DNA from 3 places in the Gordonia sp. IITR100 genome. Region 1 is predicted to be linked to each of the others. Evidence: riboswitches for the same ligand, from Rfam matches in the RefSeq annotation. Region 1 holds a riboswitch; each other region holds the start of a gene.
What was found. Region 1 has a riboswitch for thiamine pyrophosphate ahead of B1818_RS13725 (TenA family protein). Riboswitches for the same ligand answer to the same signal wherever they lie in the genome.
Positions count from the first base shown of each region.

Region 1 (5,804 bases):
GCCCGATGACGGAGACGAACTCGCCGGGCTCGGCGGTGAACGACACCCCGTCGAGGACCTCCCGGCGAGGTTGTCCGCGTCCGGGTCGGGGAAAGGACTTGGTGAGCCGGTCGACGACAAGTCGGTGGTCCGGGACCAGCCGGTGGTCAGTCATGGTGGTTCCGGTCCTCGGCGCGGGCCCAGGGCGCGACGATCCGCTCGACGGCGAAGGTGAGCAGGTACAGCGTGACGCTCAGGAGCGCGGTCACCAGCACGGCCGCGAGCACCAGGTCCGTGCGGAACGAGTTCTTCTGCAGGCTCATGTAGATGCCGAGCCCCTGGGTGGCGCCGACGTACTCGGCGAACACGGCGCCCACCACCGCATAGGTGATGCCGATCCGCAACGCGGTGAAGAACCTCGGTAGCGCGGACGGGAGCCGCACGTAGCGGAAGACCTGGCGGCGGGTGGCCCCCATGCTGCGCATCAGCGCGCCGGCCTCGCGGTCGGTGGCGGCGAATCCCTCGATCAGGCCGATCGCCACCGGAAAGAACGTGACCAGGGCGATGACCAGCACCTTCGGGAGCAGGCCGAAGCCGAACCAGATGATCATCAGCGGTGCGATCGCGATGATCGGCAGGGTCTGGGAGGCGACGAACAACGGCACGAACGCCCGTCGCAGCGCCGGCGAGAAGTCGACGACGATGGCCAGCAGCCAGGCCAGGACCATTGAGACCGTGAACCCGATCAGGGTCACCTGCAGCGTCGCCGCGGCGTGCACCCCGATCTCCGCGCGGTGCGACCAACCCTGCGCGACGACGCGCGACGGCGACGGCAGCACCTGCGGCCGGATCCCGCTGACGTCGACGTAGACCTGCCAGACCGCCACCAGGACGACCACCGCGACGAGCGCGGGCGCGATGCGACGCAGGCCGGTGCTACCGAGGGGTGTCGAGGTAGTCATTGGTGAAGTACGTCGACCAGTCCGGCTCGGTCGTGAGCGGCGCCCCGTCCGGGCCGGTCAGCAGACCACTGCGGTACAGGAACCCGGAGTTCCCGGCCCACTGTTCGAGCGTCTGTCGCCCGACCCGGCCGTCGGCGTCCTTCATGTACTGACCGGCGAGCATGCGCTGGCTCTCGAACACCAACTGCTCGTCGTTGAACGCACCGGGGTTGGCGGCGAGGAGGTCGCGGGCCGCCGCGTCCGGGTCGTCGGCCGCTGCCTGGTAACCGCGCTGCAGCGCCGTCACGAAGGCCGCCGCGCGGTCCGGGTTGTCCGCCAGCCAGTCCTCGTTGGCGTCGACGACGATCGCGTATGCCTCCGGGAATCCGAAGTCGGTGTAGTGGAAGTACCTCATCGGGGTTCCGCGATGCTCGGCCTCGATGCCCTCCCACGCGAGATAGGAGACGGTGAAGTCGGCCTGACCGGAGTAGACCGCCTCGTATGCCGAGGTTCCGAGGGTCACCGAGGTGAACTCGCCGGTGCCGCCGTCGTTTCGGATCACCTGCTCGAGGGTCTTCTCCTCGCCCGGGTCGCCGAAACCGGCGTATGTCTTCCCGTCGAGGTCCTTCGGGCTCGTGATGTCGCGGCGATCGGCGCGGACACCGATGCCGGTGGCCCACTTCTGCAGCGGCGCGAACACGGAGATGGTGTGCGCGCCCGATGCCCGCGAGAAGGTCGACGAGTTGTGGGTGCTGATCCCGAACTCGGCGTTGCCCGCGTCCACGATGGTGTCCACGGCGGTGTTGTTGTACGGCAGGATCTCGACGTCGAGTCCGGCCTCCTCGAACCAGCCGCGCTGCTGCGCCACGAACAAGCCCGTGTGGTTGGTGTTCGGGGACCAGTCGAGCGCGAATCGGATGCTGCCGTCCGAACCGGCGCCCGAACCGCACGCGGTGATCGCCGACGACGCGACGACCGCGGCGGCGAGCACGGTGAGGAGGCGGCGCGCGCGGGCGCTCATGCGGCGGGCCACGGTTGCGGGTTCAGCGCGGTGTCCCAGAACAGAAGCTCGAACCGGGTGGCGACGGTGAACGCCGTGGCCATCGCGGCCCGCTCCCGCTCGCCGGCGTGCGCCGCGGCCTCGTCCACGAGTTCCCTTGCCCGCGAGGCGGATTCCTGGAATTCCGGGGCGTCGTAGGTGGTCACCCACTGCGCGTAGGGGTGGTTCGGGTCGGCGGCGAGCACCTGGGCGGCACTCGCGGCCAGGGCCCGGCCGACTTCCGCGTAGATCCAGAAGCAGGGCAGGGCCGCGGCCGCGCCGACCGCATACGACTCGGTCGCGGCGACGGCCGTCAGGTAGGACACGTACCCCAGGCACGCCGGCGACGGCTCGGGTTCGCCCTCACGCGGCGGCAGTTGGCCGCCGTTGAGCAGGTCGCCGTTGAGCAGGTCGCCGTGGAGCGCCGACTCGACGGTGGCCGCGGTGGCCGACGAGTTCGCCCAGAACCCCGCGGTCTGCGGGTCGGGGGACTTCGACGCCAGGATGGCGAGGGCCTTCGCGTACCCGGCCAGGTACAGCGAGTCCTGCTCCATGTAGGTGCGGAACACCTCGAGTGGCAGCGTCCCGTCGCCGAGCCGCCGCAGGAACTCGAGGTCGTCGATCGCCGTCCGCAACCCCTTCGTCTCCTCCCAGAGGTGGTCGGAGAAACGGCCGGAGACCGGCACGTGCGCATGCACAGACATGACATCCCTTCGTCAGCATTACCTGGACAGGTTCTCGGGTCTCATCTCAGCCCCGCGTCGCGGAGCACCCCGTGTCAGAACGCAGCCACAGTAGCAGGAGTGGGGGTCGCAGTGGGACGCCTGTGCCACGACCATGTCCCGGCCTGTTGACCAGCCGGTTTGCGCGTTGATGCGGTGTTCGTTGTATTCTTCACGGCGTTGTTCGTACGGCCGTCACGGTGGCCGGAAGAGCGGCACGGCAGGTTGCCCGAGCGGCCAAAGGGAGCGGATTGTAAATCCGTCGCGCAAGCTACATAGGTTCGAATCCTATACCTGCCACGGCGTGGTCCATTCTCGCGAAAACTGCTCGACAGTCGGTCTCCGACCAGCGATTTGTCTAGCGCAGACGCGAGTGTGTAACCTCGTTAAGGCTCTCGGGCACAATCGCCCGGGGCACGCCCCCTTAGCTCAGTCGGCAGAGCGTTTCCATGGTAAGGAAAAGGTCGACGGTTCGATTCCGTCAGGGGGCTCGCTGGACGAGAAGTCCGCGGGGCGGTGTAGCTCAGCTGGTTAGAGCGCACGACTCATAATCGTGAGGTCGAGGGATCGAGTCCCTCCACCGCTACACATCGGGTCCGACCGGAACCGAGCGCAAGGGTCGCAAGCCCTGAGGGAACTTCCGAACCCGACCACGTACCACCCGAAAGAAGGCAATCAAGTGGCCTCCTCAACAGATGTTCGCCCCAAGATCACCTTGGCCTGCGAGGTGTGCAAGCACCGTAACTACATCACGAAGAAGAACCGCCGCAACGATCCCGATCGCCTCGAGATCAAGAAGTTCTGCCCGAACTGCGGCAAGCATCAGGGGCACAAGGAATCGCGCTGACGCCGTCGTCGGCCGTTTCGAAGTACCACCAGCAGCGGGCTGCCTCTCGATGAGGCAGCCCGTCTTGCTGTGTCGGCCGAAGGAGTAGAGCTCAATGTCACAGGTAAGCGGAGCCGAGATCCAGGATCGTCCGGACGAGGCGTCGAACGGTGGCGCGAAGCCGACCCCCGACGAGATCGCCGCCCACACGCAGAGCCTCGTCGGCTTCCACTACACGGTCGACGACTATTACGAGATCGGCCGCGAGGAGATCCGTAAGCACGCGATGGCCGTGCAGGATGCGCACCCGACCCACTGGAGCGAGGAGGGCGCCCGGGCCTTCGGCCACGACCGCCTGATCGCCGCGCCCACCTACGTGTCGGTGCTCGGGATCATCGCCCAGCGCAAGCTCTTCGAAGACGTCGTCACCGGCTACGACATGTGGCAGATCATGCAGACCGACCAGCGGCTGGTCTACCACCAGCCGATGAAGGTCGGGGACCGCCTGATCTGCGACGTCTCGCTCGAGTCGTTCCGGCACGTGAGCAGTCCCGAGATGATCGACCTGATGGTCACCAAGAACGTCATCTGGAACCAGCACGACGAGCCGGTCATGACCACGTGGACCTCTCTGGCCGCGCGTCCCGGCATGGACGTCGACCCCGAACTCGAGGCGTCACTCGACCACGTGATGATCAAGGTCGACGCCATCGGCGAATCCGGGCACACCGTCGAGCCGAAGGCGGGTCGCTACGACCTCCCCGACCCGACGCAGTCGCCGGGCGCCTTCGGTGCCGTCGACTTCGACACGCTCACGGTGGGTCAGGAACTCACGCCCAAGCGGTACCTGCTGACGCGCGGCAATCTCGCGAACTATGCGGGCGTGGCCGGCGACCCCAACCCGATCCACTTCTCCGACCACGTCGTGAACGCGGCCGGCATGGACGACGTCGTCGCGCACGGCATGCAGACGATGGGGCTCGGCGCGAGCTTCGTCTCCGAGTTCATCGGCGACCCGGCGGCCTTCTGCGAGTACAACGTGCGCTTCACCAGCCCGGTGTACGTCCCGGCCGACGACAGCGCGGCCGTCGACTTCACCGGCAAGGTGAAGTCGCTCGATCCCGCAACTCGTCGCGGGACCATCGCGATCACCGCCAAGCAGGGCGATCGCCGCATCTTCGGACGCGCGCAGGCCGTCATCCAATTCAATTGATCGAGAGTGATCGTCGCTGCTAGGGTCGCCACCCATGTACTCCGGCATCGCCTCGTTGAAGCTCTGGACTCGTCGCTGACGGCGACGAGTTCCCTGTGAGCTCCCACCTGTAGTTCTCGTACGCCGTCCCGGTCCAGACGCCGGACGGCTGTGTCGTGCTGTCCGGCTCCCGACCCGATGAGAAGCCCAGTCTCATCGGCTACCGAAGAGCTGAGAACACACCATGTCTGCTGAACGCAGTACCCACATATCCGAAGGTCGACTCCCGGCGGGTTCGGCCGCCCACGTCCGTGCCGAGGCCGTGAGCGTCGTACGAGGCCCGCGCACGGTCCTCCGCGACGTCGATGTGACCGTCTCCGCGGGGTCGAGGCTTGCGGTGGTCGGCGAGAACGGTCGCGGCAAGACCACCTTGCTCCACGTCCTGGCCGGCGCCGTGATCCCGGACGGCGGGACCGTCACCCGCGCCGGCACGGTCGCGATGGTCGAGCAGGACCTGCCGACGGGCGACGCGCGCACGGTCGGGGAACTGATCTCCGACGCTGTCGGGGACTCGCTCGCAGCACTGGCCGAACTCGACGCCGCTACCGATGCGCTGGCCGAGGGAGCGCCGGGTGCCGACGACGGTTATGCCGCCGCCCTCGAGTCGGTCACCCGGCTCGATGCGTGGGACGCCGAACGTCGCATCGACATCGCGCTCGCCGGCATGGCGGCATGCACCGACCGGGACCGCCCCTTGTCGACTCTGTCGGTGGGGCAGCGGTACCGCGTGCGGCTGGCGGTGGTGCTGGGCGGCGGCACCGACCTGCTGCTGTTGGACGAGCCGACCAACCACCTCGACGCCGAGTCGATGGCCTTTCTGTCCCGCAGGCTGCGGTCGCACCCCGGCGGAGTCGCGGTCGTCAGTCACGACCGCGCCTTCCTGCGCGACGTCGCGACCGAGTTCATCGACCTCGATCCGACGCGGGACGGACGCCCGCGAACATACCGGGGCGGTTACGACGGATGGGTCGTCGGCAGATGCCGCGAACGTGAGCGCTGGGAGCGAGATCACGCCGCTCAGCAGGCTGCGCACGCCGAACTCATC
Region 1 is NZ_MVKV01000008.1:151,638-157,441, forward strand. It holds gene B1818_RS13710 (ABC transporter ATP-binding protein) at 1-154, opposite strand, end outside; gene B1818_RS13715 (ABC transporter permease) at 147-941, opposite strand; gene B1818_RS13720 (ABC transporter substrate-binding protein) at 916-1,941, opposite strand; gene B1818_RS13725 (TenA family protein) at 1,938-2,663, opposite strand; TPP riboswitch at 2,651-2,745, opposite strand; tRNA gene B1818_RS13730 (tRNA-Tyr) at 2,901-2,981, shown strand; tRNA gene B1818_RS13735 (tRNA-Thr) at 3,100-3,172, shown strand; tRNA gene B1818_RS13740 (tRNA-Met) at 3,194-3,267, shown strand; gene rpmG (50S ribosomal protein L33) at 3,361-3,528, shown strand; gene B1818_RS13750 (fused (3R)-hydroxyacyl-ACP dehydratase subunits HadA/HadB) at 3,623-4,720, shown strand; gene B1818_RS13755 (ATP-binding cassette domain-containing protein) at 4,944-5,804, shown strand, end outside.

Region 2 (5,804 bases), on a different contig from region 1:
GTGCCCGCCACCCAGCGCACCCCGGTCGGCAACTCGGCGGTGACGTGCCGGGCGAGGGTCGTCTTGCCCACGCCGGAGTCACCGGTCAGGACCACCCCACAGCCGGTCGTCTCACCCCTGAGGGCCGCCTGGATCGTGCGGAACTCCCGATCGCGCTCGACGAGCGGCCAATTCGTGGACATAACCGCGAATTTTAGTCTGCCGGGCCCTACAATGGGCCGCCCGGAAGCACCAATGTGGTCCGACCGGATGGCCCTGTCGACACGCGGCTAATTCCGGATTTGACATCGGCGGAAGAAAATCCGCGAACTACGCATCCCGGGCATTGGTCACGGCCACTGCGGCCGCCAGCAACACGATCGTGAAGCCCGCGAAGTAGGCCAACGAACCGTAGGCGTTCCAGTGGAACGTGTCGCTCCCGCCGGCGAGGAAGTTCCACCCGTTCAGGAACGGCAGGAACGACACGATGTGCTCACCCACGCGCGGGAGCACCGACACGATGCGCTCGAGGGCCAGCATCCAGACGAGCACGATCGCCACCGCACCCGCCGAATGCCGCACCAGCGCGCCCACCGCGAGGCCGATCAGCGCGCACAGCATCGCGAAAACCGGCGTGCCCCAGAGATGCCGGACGGTCTCGGGCCCGGTGAGCGAGACTCCGACGCCGGCGAGCACCTGCGCCGCCACGACCGCGACGACGGACACGATGGCCACCACCGCGAACGAGAGTCCGCCGAACACGACCGCTTTCGCGAGGAGGACCTGGGGCCGACGCGGGATCGCCGCGAACGTCGGTCGGATCGTGCCGAAGCGGTACTCGGTGGTCACGCCCAGGATCGCCATGATCGCGAGCACCGCGACCCCGAACTGGTTGACGCCGAGCAGGAAGTCGTCGGTCAGGGCGTCGGTCTCACCGGGACTGCCGTAGGAACCGCCGGCGATGGCGCCGAGCAGCACCGCGAAGCCCAGGCCCAGCACCACGACGACGCCGAGGCACCAGTACGGCGACCGGGTGCTGGCGAGTTTGATCCGTTCGGCGTTGATCGCGGCGATCACCGGTTCACTCCCCCGTGGTTCCCGACGGCCCGGTTGTGGGCGTCGGGGTTGTGGACGGCGGGGTCGTGGACGGCGCGGTTGTCGACGGCGGTGTAGTCGACGGCGTGCGCCGTCATCGACATGAAGACCTCTTCCAGTGACGCCGACTCGGCGGCGAGTTCGTGCAGGGTGATGCCCGCGGCGGCGGCGAGGTCGCCGACCCGATCGGTCGTGGTGTCCGGCACGCGCATCACCGGGCGCCCGTGGGCATCCGGGTCACCCGGCGCGGGATTCAGCCCCGCCGCCGCGAGCGCGGCGTGCAACTGTTCGAGCTGCGGGCCGCGCACCCGCACCGACTGCCGGGCCCGCCCGGTGAACTCCGCCACCGAACAGTCGGCGATCAGCCGGCCCCGCCCGATGACGACGAGATGGTCTGCGGTGAGCGACATCTCGGTGAGCAGATGGCTCGACACCAACACCGTCCGCCCCTCCGCGGCGAGCTTGCGCATGAACCCGCGGATCCACACGATGCCCTCCGGGTCGAGGCCGTTGACCGGCTCGTCGAACAGCAGTGTGTGCGGGTCGCCGATCAGGGCACCCGCCAGCCCGAGCCGCTGCGACATACCGAGCGAGAAGCCGCCGGCGCGCTTCTTGGCCACCGAGGTGAGCCCGACCGTCTCGAGCACCTCGTCGACGCGGGCGGCCGGGATCCGGTTGCTCGCCGCGAGCCACCGCAAGTGGGACCGCGCACTGCGATTGGGATGCACCCACCGGGCGTCGAGCAGCGCACCGACCTGCCGCAGCGGATGCTCGAGGTCCCGGTAGCGCTGCCCGTTGATCGTCGCCGTGCCCGATGTCGGGCGGTCGAGTCCGAGCATCATCCGCATGGTCGTCGACTTACCCGCACCGTTGGGGCCCAGGAAACCGGTGACCCGTCCCGGCCCCACCTCGAAGGTGAGGTCGTCGACCGCGCGTTGACCGCCGAAGTCCTTCGTCAGATTCGCTACCTGCAACACGCCTCGACCATAGCCGCCGAATCCGGAGCGGCCCGGTCTGTCGTTCGGATGGCCGGTCGCGGGATCGCGCGTCAGTCCCGGTCGCGCCCGGGCGAGGACGCGTGCGCCCAGAAGCGCTTGGGGATCCGGCCGGCGCGCGCGGCCAGTCGGCCCCCGGCCACCGCGTGCCGCATCGCCGTCGCCATCAGCTCGGGGTTCTCCGCCCGGGTGACCGCCGTGGCCAGAAGCACGCCGTCGCAACCGAGTTCCATCGCAAGAGCCGCGTCGCTCGCCGTCCCGATGCCCGCGTCGAGAATGACCGGCAGCGGGTCGTCGAAGCGGGTGTGGCAGTCGTCGACGATCATCTCGATGTTGTGCGGGTTGAGGATTCCGAGTCCGGTCCCGATGGGCGACCCGAGGGGCATCACCGCCGCCACCCCGAGATCGGCGAGTCGCGCGGCCAGGACCGGATCGTCGTTGGTGTAGGCCAGCACGACGAAACCGTCGGCCACCAGTGCGGCCGCGGCGTCGACGAGTTCGATGGCGTCGGGCATCAGGGTGCGTTCGTCGGCGACCACCTCGAGCTTCACCCAGTCGGTCTCGAACGCCTCGCGCGCCAGTTGGGCGGTCAGGACCGCCTCGGCGGTGGTGTGACAGCCCGCGGTGTTGGGCAGAACGGCGATGTCGAGCCGGCGCAGCAGATCGAAGACCCCGGTGCCCGAGGCCGCGTCGACGCGCCGAACCGCGACGGTGGTCAACTCGGTCCCCGACGCGACCAGCGCGCGTTCCAGGGTCGCGAGATTCGACGCGCCGCCGGTACCGGTGATGAGTCGCGACGAGAAGTCGCGACCGGCGATGCGCAGATGGTCCGCATCCGGGATCGTCTCGTCGCCGGACCTCTGCTCGGTCCGCGAGGCGTCGGGCTTCAGATCGGCGAGCTCAGCCACCCTGCACCGCCGTGACGATCTCGACGACGGCACCGTCGGTCATCGTGTGCCGGTCCCAGCGGCCGCGCGGGACGACCGCGCCGTCCACCGCGACCGCGATCCCCCGGTCCGGCAACCCCAGCCCCATGACGACGTCGCGCACCGACGTGTCGGCGCCGACATCGACGCTCTTGCCGTTGACGGTGATGTTCGCGGTGATACTCATTCCTCTGCTCCTTCCAGAATCGACAACACGCGGGCGGCGGTGCCCGGCGCGAGGACGATCCCGTTGCGCCCGTGCCCGGTCGCCACGACCGTTCGTGTGTCCACACGGGTGACGATCGGCAATCCGTCCGCGGTGCACGGCCTCAGACCGGCCCCCGCTTCGGTCAGTTCGTAGGTCCGCAGCCCGGGGAAGACCTCGATCGCGTCGGCGAGCAGATCCGCGACCCCGCCGGCCTGCGGCGCGCGGTCGGCAATCCCCTCGGCCTCGTACTGGGTGGCGCCGACGACGACTCCGCCCTCGCGCGGCACCAGGTACACGGCCCGCCCGTGGAGGCGTGCCCGGACGACGTGACCGGGCGGCGGCACCGACCAGCGCGTGCGGCGCAGGCGAAGGATCTCCCCCTTCGCCGCATGCAGGTGCACACCCGGCCAGAGGGCCGCGGTGCCGAGTCCGGCGGCGAGCAGGATCTGGGTGTCGGAACCGAGGTCGTCGAGATCGGCCAGGGATTCGACGCGCGCGGAGACCAACTCGGCACCCGCCGACGTCGCGGCGGCGCGCAACGCCTCGAGCAGCCGCCGGTTGTCGACGGACCACTCGCCGACCGCGCGGTAGCCACCGACCAGTCGAGAGCTCAGCGACGGTTCCAGGGTCCGGATGTCGCGGCCGGTCACCGACTGCAGCGCGGCATCGGTGGCGGGCTGCCCGGCCCAGACGAAATCGGCGAGATGCCGCAGGTACTCGATGTCGGTGGCCGAGGCCGCGACGAACAGCGAGTCGGTGGCGGTGACGACACCCGGGTCGTCGAGCCGCTTCACGAGCGCCGGCCACAGCCGGACCGACTCGACCGAGAGGGCCAGGGACGCGTCCTCGCCGGGATGACCCTCGCCGAGTGAACCGAGCATGCCGCCGGCGACCCAGGACGCGCGCTCGTCGGTGCCGGCGTCGAGGACGCGAACCCGCCATCCGGCGTCGGCCGCGGTGAGCGCACAGGTCAGCCCGATGACACCGCCCCCGACGACCGTCAGGGCGCGGTGGGCAGGGCGCTGCGGTGGGGAATCCACGTTGGGAATCACCTTCCTTCGCCGGAATGACCCGGATCAGGTTCGACGGTCAGCGGAATCTGTCCGCACTCTCAGCCCGGCCGATCCGGACTCCCGTGTGTTCGTGCGATCCACCCTACGCCGGGGCGTCGGGGGTCCGGTTAGCCTGGTCGGCGTGACGACCCCGAACCGCACCAGCTCCGCGTCGACGGACCCCGGCTCCGCGACGGACCGTCGCCGGCGGCTCTCCACGGCCCGCCTGTACCTGTGCACCGACGCCCGCCGCGAACGCGGTGACCTGCTCGACTTCGTCGACGCGGCGCTCGCGGGCGGCGTCGACATCGTGCAGCTGCGCGACAAGAACTCGCCGGGCGAGCGCGAATTCGGGACCTTGGAGGCGGGCGAGGAACTCGAGATCCTCGCGGGCATGCGGACGGTCGCCGACGCGCATGGTGCCCTGCTCGCGGTCAACGACCGGGCCGACGTCGCGGCGCTCTCCGGGGCCGATGTCCTGCACGTCGGACAGGGCGACCTGTCGCCGTCGGCGGCCCGCCGGATCGTCGGACCGGACGTCCTCATCGGCGCCTCGACCCACGACCCCGAGCAGGCTGCCGCCGCGATCGCCGACGACGACGTCGACTACTTCTGCGTCGGTCCGTGCTGGACCACGCCCACCAAACCGGGCCGCGCCGCCGCCGGCCTCAACCTCGTGTCCTCAACGGCCGCAACACAATCAGCCAAGCCGTGGTTCGCCATCGGCGGGATCGACGCCGGCCGCGTCGGGGAGGTCACCGCGCTCGGGGCGCGGCGCATCGTCGTCGTGCGGGCCATCACCGCGGCCGACGACCCGGCCGCCGCAGCCACCGACCTCGCCGGGATGCTCTAGCGGTTCCCCTGGCGGAAACACGTTTGCCCGGTCGGTGTCGCGGGTCTATGGTGGACCGATCATGTTGTGCATCACGAGCGTTCTCGTAACCCGCCGCAGCGGGGTCTGAATCTGACCGACCCCCCGCTGCGGGTCGGTTGCGCTCTCCAGTCGGTCATCCGTTCTTCGACCGAAATCGGTTTTCGAGATGCACCCTCTTCATCTACCTCGTCGATCCTGTTCGTGGACCGAGCGCGACGACCGGCACAGTGGCGACCACTTCGCCGCACGTTTCGGCCGCCCGCTTCCCCCTGGGATGCACGAGGAGGCCGCCGGGATGACCTGGCAGCAATTCACCGACGAGTACTCCCGTGGCGGCACGATCCGGCTGGGCTCCTTCTCTGCCGTCCCGTGCTCGGGCGACCTGGTCGAGTGCCGCGCGACGCTCGCGATCGCCGACCGCATCATGTCCCGCAGCGCCGTCGCCGCCGGCCCCGTCGGTGCGATGACCTCGATCCTCTACGACGTCGGCGCCCCGGTTCAGATCGTCCGGCTGCACCAGCGGGTCGTCGACGGCCTGGTCACGACGTTCCTGCTGTGCGAGCACGACGGCCGGCAGGCCTGGGCCGTCGGTGAGGGCGCGAGCAGCGACGAGGCGAACGTCCACGCGCTGGTCGCCGGGGCGAACCGACTGCTGGACGCCGGGGTGTGACCCTG
Region 2 is NZ_MVKV01000028.1:261-6,064, reverse strand. It holds gene B1818_RS23120 (LuxR C-terminal-related transcriptional regulator) at 1-182, opposite strand, end outside; gene B1818_RS23115 (ABC transporter permease) at 310-1,056, opposite strand; gene B1818_RS23110 (ABC transporter ATP-binding protein) at 1,053-2,051, opposite strand; gene B1818_RS23105 (thiazole synthase) at 2,123-2,911, opposite strand; gene thiS (sulfur carrier protein ThiS) at 2,970-3,182, opposite strand; gene thiO (glycine oxidase ThiO) at 3,179-4,243, opposite strand; TPP riboswitch at 4,240-4,349, opposite strand; gene thiE (thiamine phosphate synthase) at 4,398-5,108, shown strand; gene B1818_RS23085 (hypothetical protein) at 5,425-5,799, shown strand.
Region 2: it holds a riboswitch for thiamine pyrophosphate, as region 1 does, so the genes downstream of both, thiO (glycine oxidase ThiO) here and B1818_RS13725 (TenA family protein) in region 1, are expected to answer to the same signal.

Region 3 (5,804 bases), on a different contig from region 1:
GCGAGGGTCCCGCGCACGGTCGAGGCCAGATGCTGGACGCTCCCGCGCTCACGAACCTCCATGAACTCACTCACGGCCGTGGTGTCCGCAGCGGCGATCGAGGAGATCTCGTCGAAGCACGCGCGCACCGACATGGCGTGCTCGGCGATCTCCTTGGCATCCGAGAGCAGGTCGGCGCGGGCCGCCGCGTCCTGCTCCGCGGAGATCCCGAAAGCCCTTGTGCCGGCCAGTGGTTCGGTGACCACGGTCCGGTCGTCGTGCACCGCGACGACGAGTTCGGGACTGAACCCGGCCGCCTGCAGGTCACCGAGCGAGAGCAGGTAGCTCCGGGCGGGGTTGTTGTCGGCGCGGCCGCGGGCGTAGGTGGCAGGGATGTCGACGTCGAACGGGATGTCGACGGCACGCGAGAGGATCACCTTCTGGTACCGCCCGGCTTCGATCTCGGCGACAGCGGTGGCCACACGGCCGCGGTAGTCGTCCGGGTCGGACTGCACGTCCACCGGCCGCGACTCGCCGGGAACGGTTGCTCGCGAGGCGATCTCGAGGAGACGACCGGCACGCTCGGCGTCGAGCGACCCGGTGTCGACCCCGTCGGCATCGACAGTCGCCTCGAACTCGGGAACGATGAGGTGCGCCAGCACCGTGTCCTCGGGAACGCGCTCGAGGATGCCGTGATACGGGGCGCAGAAGTCGAAACCGACCCAGCCGTAGACGCGCCAGTCGGAAATCGACAGCGACGCGGTCGCGGCGGCGAGCGCGTCGGCGGGGTCGCCGCGCCAGGGCGTCGTCGTGCGGTCGCCCTGATCGTCGACGATGACCTCACTGCGTGTGATCACCACGCGGGCGCGGACACCCGCCGCGAAGGTCCAGCGCCGGTCGCGCTCGTAGACGACATGGTCGCCGAATTCGCCGGAGCCGGCCCAGGCCGCCGTGATCCGCGCGGCATCGGACTCGCTCAGCGGCGAGGCCGGCGCGAGCAGGTCGACGAACTGCGCGGCGTGCGATTCGGTTGTCAGCGACATGTCCTTCGTTCCTCCGGTCGTGATGCACTCGAGCACCGATGATCATAGGGAATCTTAGGGCAGCCTAATCAAACAATCCCCCGCGGGTCGACAGCCGGCCTCCCGCCCTGCATCGACCGGTAAGGTTACCCTATCCTGCCTGTGTTTGAATGAACTCATGCCGACGCATCTCGACCCCGCGACCGATCTGCTCGACGGTTTCGCTCCCCACACCGACGCACAGGCACAGAAGTACCGCGACGCCGGCGTCTTCCTCGACCGCCCGTTGTTCGCCGGCCTCGATCTGGCCGCCGAGCGAACTCCCGACTCCCCTGCGCTGACCGACGCCTCCACCGACGGGCCGCGCACGCTCACCTATGCCGAGTTCCGCGACGCCACCCTCCGTCGTGCCGCCGGTTTCGTCGCGGCCGGACTGCGGCCGACGCAACGGGTCGTGTTGCAGCTGAACAACTCCCTCGACTTCGCGGTCACCCTGTACGGCCTCCTACGCGCGGGTGTCGTTCCGGTGATGACGCTGCCCGCGCACCGGATCACCGAGATCGCCCATCTCGCAGCCGGTGCCGGCGCGGTCGCCTACATCGGTGAGGACGGCCGCCGGGGGTTCGACTATCGCGAGCTCGCGACCGAGCTGCAGTCACGGGTGCCCGACGTCGCGCAGGTCTTCATCTCCGGCGAACCTGGTCGATTCACACCGCTCCCCGACGCCGACCCCGCCTCGGTCGAGCTCCCGGCTGCCCCCGACGCCGGGCTACCCGCCCTGTTCCTCGTGTCGGGGGGCACCACCGGACTGCCGAAACTCATCGCGCGCACGCACGACGACTACGACCTCAACGCCCGGCTGTCCGCGGACGTCGCCGGCCTCACCGCCGACGACACCTACCTCGTCGCCCTGCCGGCCGCGCACAACTTTCCGCTGTGCTGCCCGGGAATCCTGGGCGTCTTCGGTGCGGGCGGCCACGTCGTCTTAGCCGACAACCCCAGTCCGGACAACACTTTCGACCTCATCGAGCGGCACCGCGTCACGGTGACCGCGCTCGTCCCCGCGCTCGCGCAACTCTGGTGCGCGGCGACCGAGTGGGAGCCGGCGGACATCAGCTCCCTGCGCCTGCTGCAGGTGGGCGGCGCCAAGCTGGCACAGTCCGACGCCGTCGCCCTCGACGCGGCCCTCGGCCCCGTCGTCCAGCAGGTCTTCGGCATGGCCGAGGGGCTGATCTGCTACACCCGGACCGACGACCCGCGTGACTTGGTGCACCAAGTGCAAGGGGCACCGATGTCGGAGCTCGACGAGGTGCGGGTCGTCGACGAGGGCGGAGCCGATGTCCCCGACGGGGAAGAAGGTGAACTGCTGGTGCGGGGGCCCTACACGATCCGCGGTTACTACCGCGCCACGGCGCACAACGAGAAGTCCTTCACGCCGGACGGCTTCTACCGGTCCGGGGACAAGGTCACCCGGCTGCCGTCGGGGCACCTGGCCGTGACCGGCCGCATCAAGGACACCATCGTGCGCGCCGGGGAGAACGTCGCCGCCGACGACGTCGAGGAGAACCTCCTCGCCCACGATTCGGTCCGGCAGGTCGCGGTGGTCGGGCTGCCCGACGACGCGCTCGGTGAGAAGATCTGTGCGGCAGTCGTGCTCTCGCACGAACACCCCCCGGCCCGACCACTCGAGCTGGCCGCGATCCGCACCTTCCTCGCCGACCGCGGACTCGCCTCCTTCAAACTGCCCGACGTGGTCCGCGTCGTGCGCACGCTCCCGGTCACCGCAGTAGGCAAGATCGACAAAAAGGTGCTCCGCGAGACACTGCTGTCGGAGCCGTCGGCAGGCTGAGCCGAGTCGGAGCCCGCTCCTCACACCGGCGCGAGGAGCGCGACCACCGCACCATAATCCCAAGGAAGCGCATAACCCCTGCTCCCTGAGGTGCGAGGAGCGATAGCGACGAGCCTCGAAGGGTCCGGCGAGGAATGTTCCGGAGCCGCCGAGGCTTACCTTCGGATCACACCGGCGCGAGGGTCACGATCCCGGGATGGCCGTCGAGATAGTGCTTGGTGAAGGTGCACACGGGCCGCAGGCGGGCGCCCTGCTCGCGGGTGAAGTGCACGACGGTGCGGGTGAGTCGGGTGGCGAGACCATGTCCGGTGTACTCGTCGTAGAGCACGGTGTGTAGGACGGTGATGGTGGTCTGACCGTCGACCGTCTCGGTCGAATAGCCGAGCACGCCGACCAGGTCGCCGGCGACCCACAGCTCGAACCGGTCGCGGTCGGGATTGTGCACCACCTGCGAGATCTGCTGCAGGATCGACTTCGCCGACTGTGGTGGTCGCTGACGATGCTTGCGTAGCACCCGACCCTCCTCACCTCTTGATCGTGGACATCGGACCACTGACATGTGCCGTCCGAACCTCGGCATAGGCCCCGCTTGTGATCCGGGTCACACGGTACCTTACGGAACCGTAACTGATGACCCCGATCGTCCGGTCGTCGCACATCGAGACGGTCGCGCGCACCCCTACGACCCGAACGAACTCCGCGCTGTAGGGTGGCGGACGCACGACAACTACACCGCGGGGGCTCTCACGATGACCGAGGGCTGAGATGGCGACGGGCGGTCGCCGACCGCTCGAACCTGTCCGGGTAATGCCGGCGTAGGGAGACAAGCCATGGGCACACGTGTATCCGCGACTCGCGACGGCAGCGCACCCGCCGACTCAGGGTTCCTGACCCTCGGTCCGATCGAGGGCAGCACCAAGCACCACCTCACGGTCGGCGACCTGCGCGTCCCGCAGCGTCGTATCCACCTCACCAACGGCGAACACCTCGACGTCTACGACACCTCGGGTCCGTACACCGATCCGACGGCGCGCATCGACGTCGAGAAGGGCCTCGCCCCCACCCGCGACAACTGGCGCCGCCCGGAACCGGTCGACGGCGCGAGCACCCAGCTAGCTTGGGCGCGGGCCGGGATCATCACCGAAGAGATGCGGTTCATCGCCGCCCGAGAGGGCATCGACCCCGAACTGGTCCGGTCGGAGGTGGCGATCGGGCGAGCGGTCATCCCGGCGAACCACCGGCATCCGGAGTCCGAACCGATGATCATAGGCAAGAACTTCGCGGTGAAAGTCAATGCGAACATCGGAAATTCGGCGGTGCGCAGCTCGATCTCCGACGAGGTCGAGAAGATGGTGTGGGCCACCCGCTGGGGCGCCGACACGATCATGGATCTCTCGACCGGCGCCGACATCCACACCACCCGCGAGTGGATCATGCGTAACTCGCCGGTCCCCGTGGGGACGGTTCCGATCTACCAGGCGCTGGAGAAGGTCAACGGCGATCCCGCCTCGCTGACCTGGGAACTGTATCGCGACACCGTGATCGAGCAGGCCGAGCAGGGTGTCGACTACATGACCGTGCATGCCGGTGTCCTGCTGCGCTACGTTCCGCTGACCGCGAAGCGGGTGACGGGCATCGTGTCGCGCGGCGGTTCGATCATGGCGGCCTGGTGTCTCGCGCACCACCGGGAGTCGTTCCTGTACACGCACTTCGACGAGTTGTGCGAGATCTTCCGCCGCTACGACATCACGTTCTCCCTCGGCGACGGCTTGCGCCCCGGATCGATCGCCGACGCGAACGACGAGGCCCAGTTCGCCGAACTCCGCACTCTCGGCGAGCTGACCGCGATCGCCAAATCGCATGGTGTGCAGGTCATGATCGAAGGCCCCGGGCACGTCCCGATGCACAAGATCGCCGAGAACGTGCGCCTGGAGGAGGAGTTGTGCGAGGAGGCCCCCTTCTACACCCTGGGTCCGCTCGCCACCGACATCGCGCCGGCCTACGACCACATCACCTCGGCCATCGGCGCGGCGATGATCGCTCAGGCCGGCACCGCGATGCTGTGCTACGTGACTCCGAAAGAGCATTTAGGACTTCCGGACCGCGACGACGTCAAGGTCGGCGTGATCACGTACAAGATCGCGGCGCACTCGGCCGACCTGGCCAAAGGCCACCCGCGGGCACAGGAACGCGACGACGCACTGAGCAAGGCGCGCTTCGAGTTCCGCTGGACCGACCAGTTCAATCTCGCCCTCGACCCCGACACCGCGCGCGCATACCACGACGAGACGCTGCCCGCCGAGCCCGCGAAGACCGCCCACTTCTGCTCGATGTGCGGACCCAAGTTCTGCTCGATGCGGATCTCGGCGGACGTCCGCGCCTACGCCGAGGAGCACGGTCTCGTCACCGCGGACGACATCGACCGGACTATCGCCGAGGGCATGGCCGCGAAGTCGGCCGAGTTCGCCGAGGCTGGTAACCGCGTGTACCTCCCGCTCCAGACGACCGGCGGCGCCTGATGCGCACAGACGACGCACGACGACGCACAGTCGACGCGAATCAGCGCACGGTCGACGAACAGGCCTACACGGGACTCCCGCTGTCACCGCCCGGAACGGCCCCGGTACGGGTCCTGACCATCGCGGGTTCGGACTCCGGCGGGGGCGCGGGAATACAGGCAGACATGCGCACCTTCGCCCTGCTCGGGGTGCACGGGTGTGTCGCGGTGACCGCGGTGACGGTCCAGAACTCGGTGGGCGTGAGCGGGTTCGAGGAGATCTCACCGCAGACCGTGGCGGCGCAGATCGACTCCGTGTCCGGTGACATCGGTGTGGCCGCGGCGAAGACCGGGATGCTCGCGTCGGCGCCCATCATCGAGGCCATCGTCGAGCAGTGCCGCACGAGCGGAATCGGCCGGGACACATCCGTTCCGCTGGTGGTCGATCCAGTGTGCG
Region 3 is NZ_MVKV01000001.1:278,045-283,848, forward strand. It holds gene B1818_RS01310 (salicylate synthase) at 1-1,022, opposite strand, end outside; gene B1818_RS01315 ((2,3-dihydroxybenzoyl)adenylate synthase) at 1,180-2,850, shown strand; gene B1818_RS01320 (GNAT family N-acetyltransferase) at 3,017-3,364, opposite strand; TPP riboswitch at 3,575-3,689, shown strand; gene thiC (phosphomethylpyrimidine synthase ThiC) at 3,681-5,369, shown strand; gene thiD (bifunctional hydroxymethylpyrimidine kinase/phosphomethylpyrimidine kinase) at 5,369-5,804, shown strand, end outside.
Region 3: it holds a riboswitch for thiamine pyrophosphate, as region 1 does, so the genes downstream of both, thiC (phosphomethylpyrimidine synthase ThiC) here and B1818_RS13725 (TenA family protein) in region 1, are expected to answer to the same signal.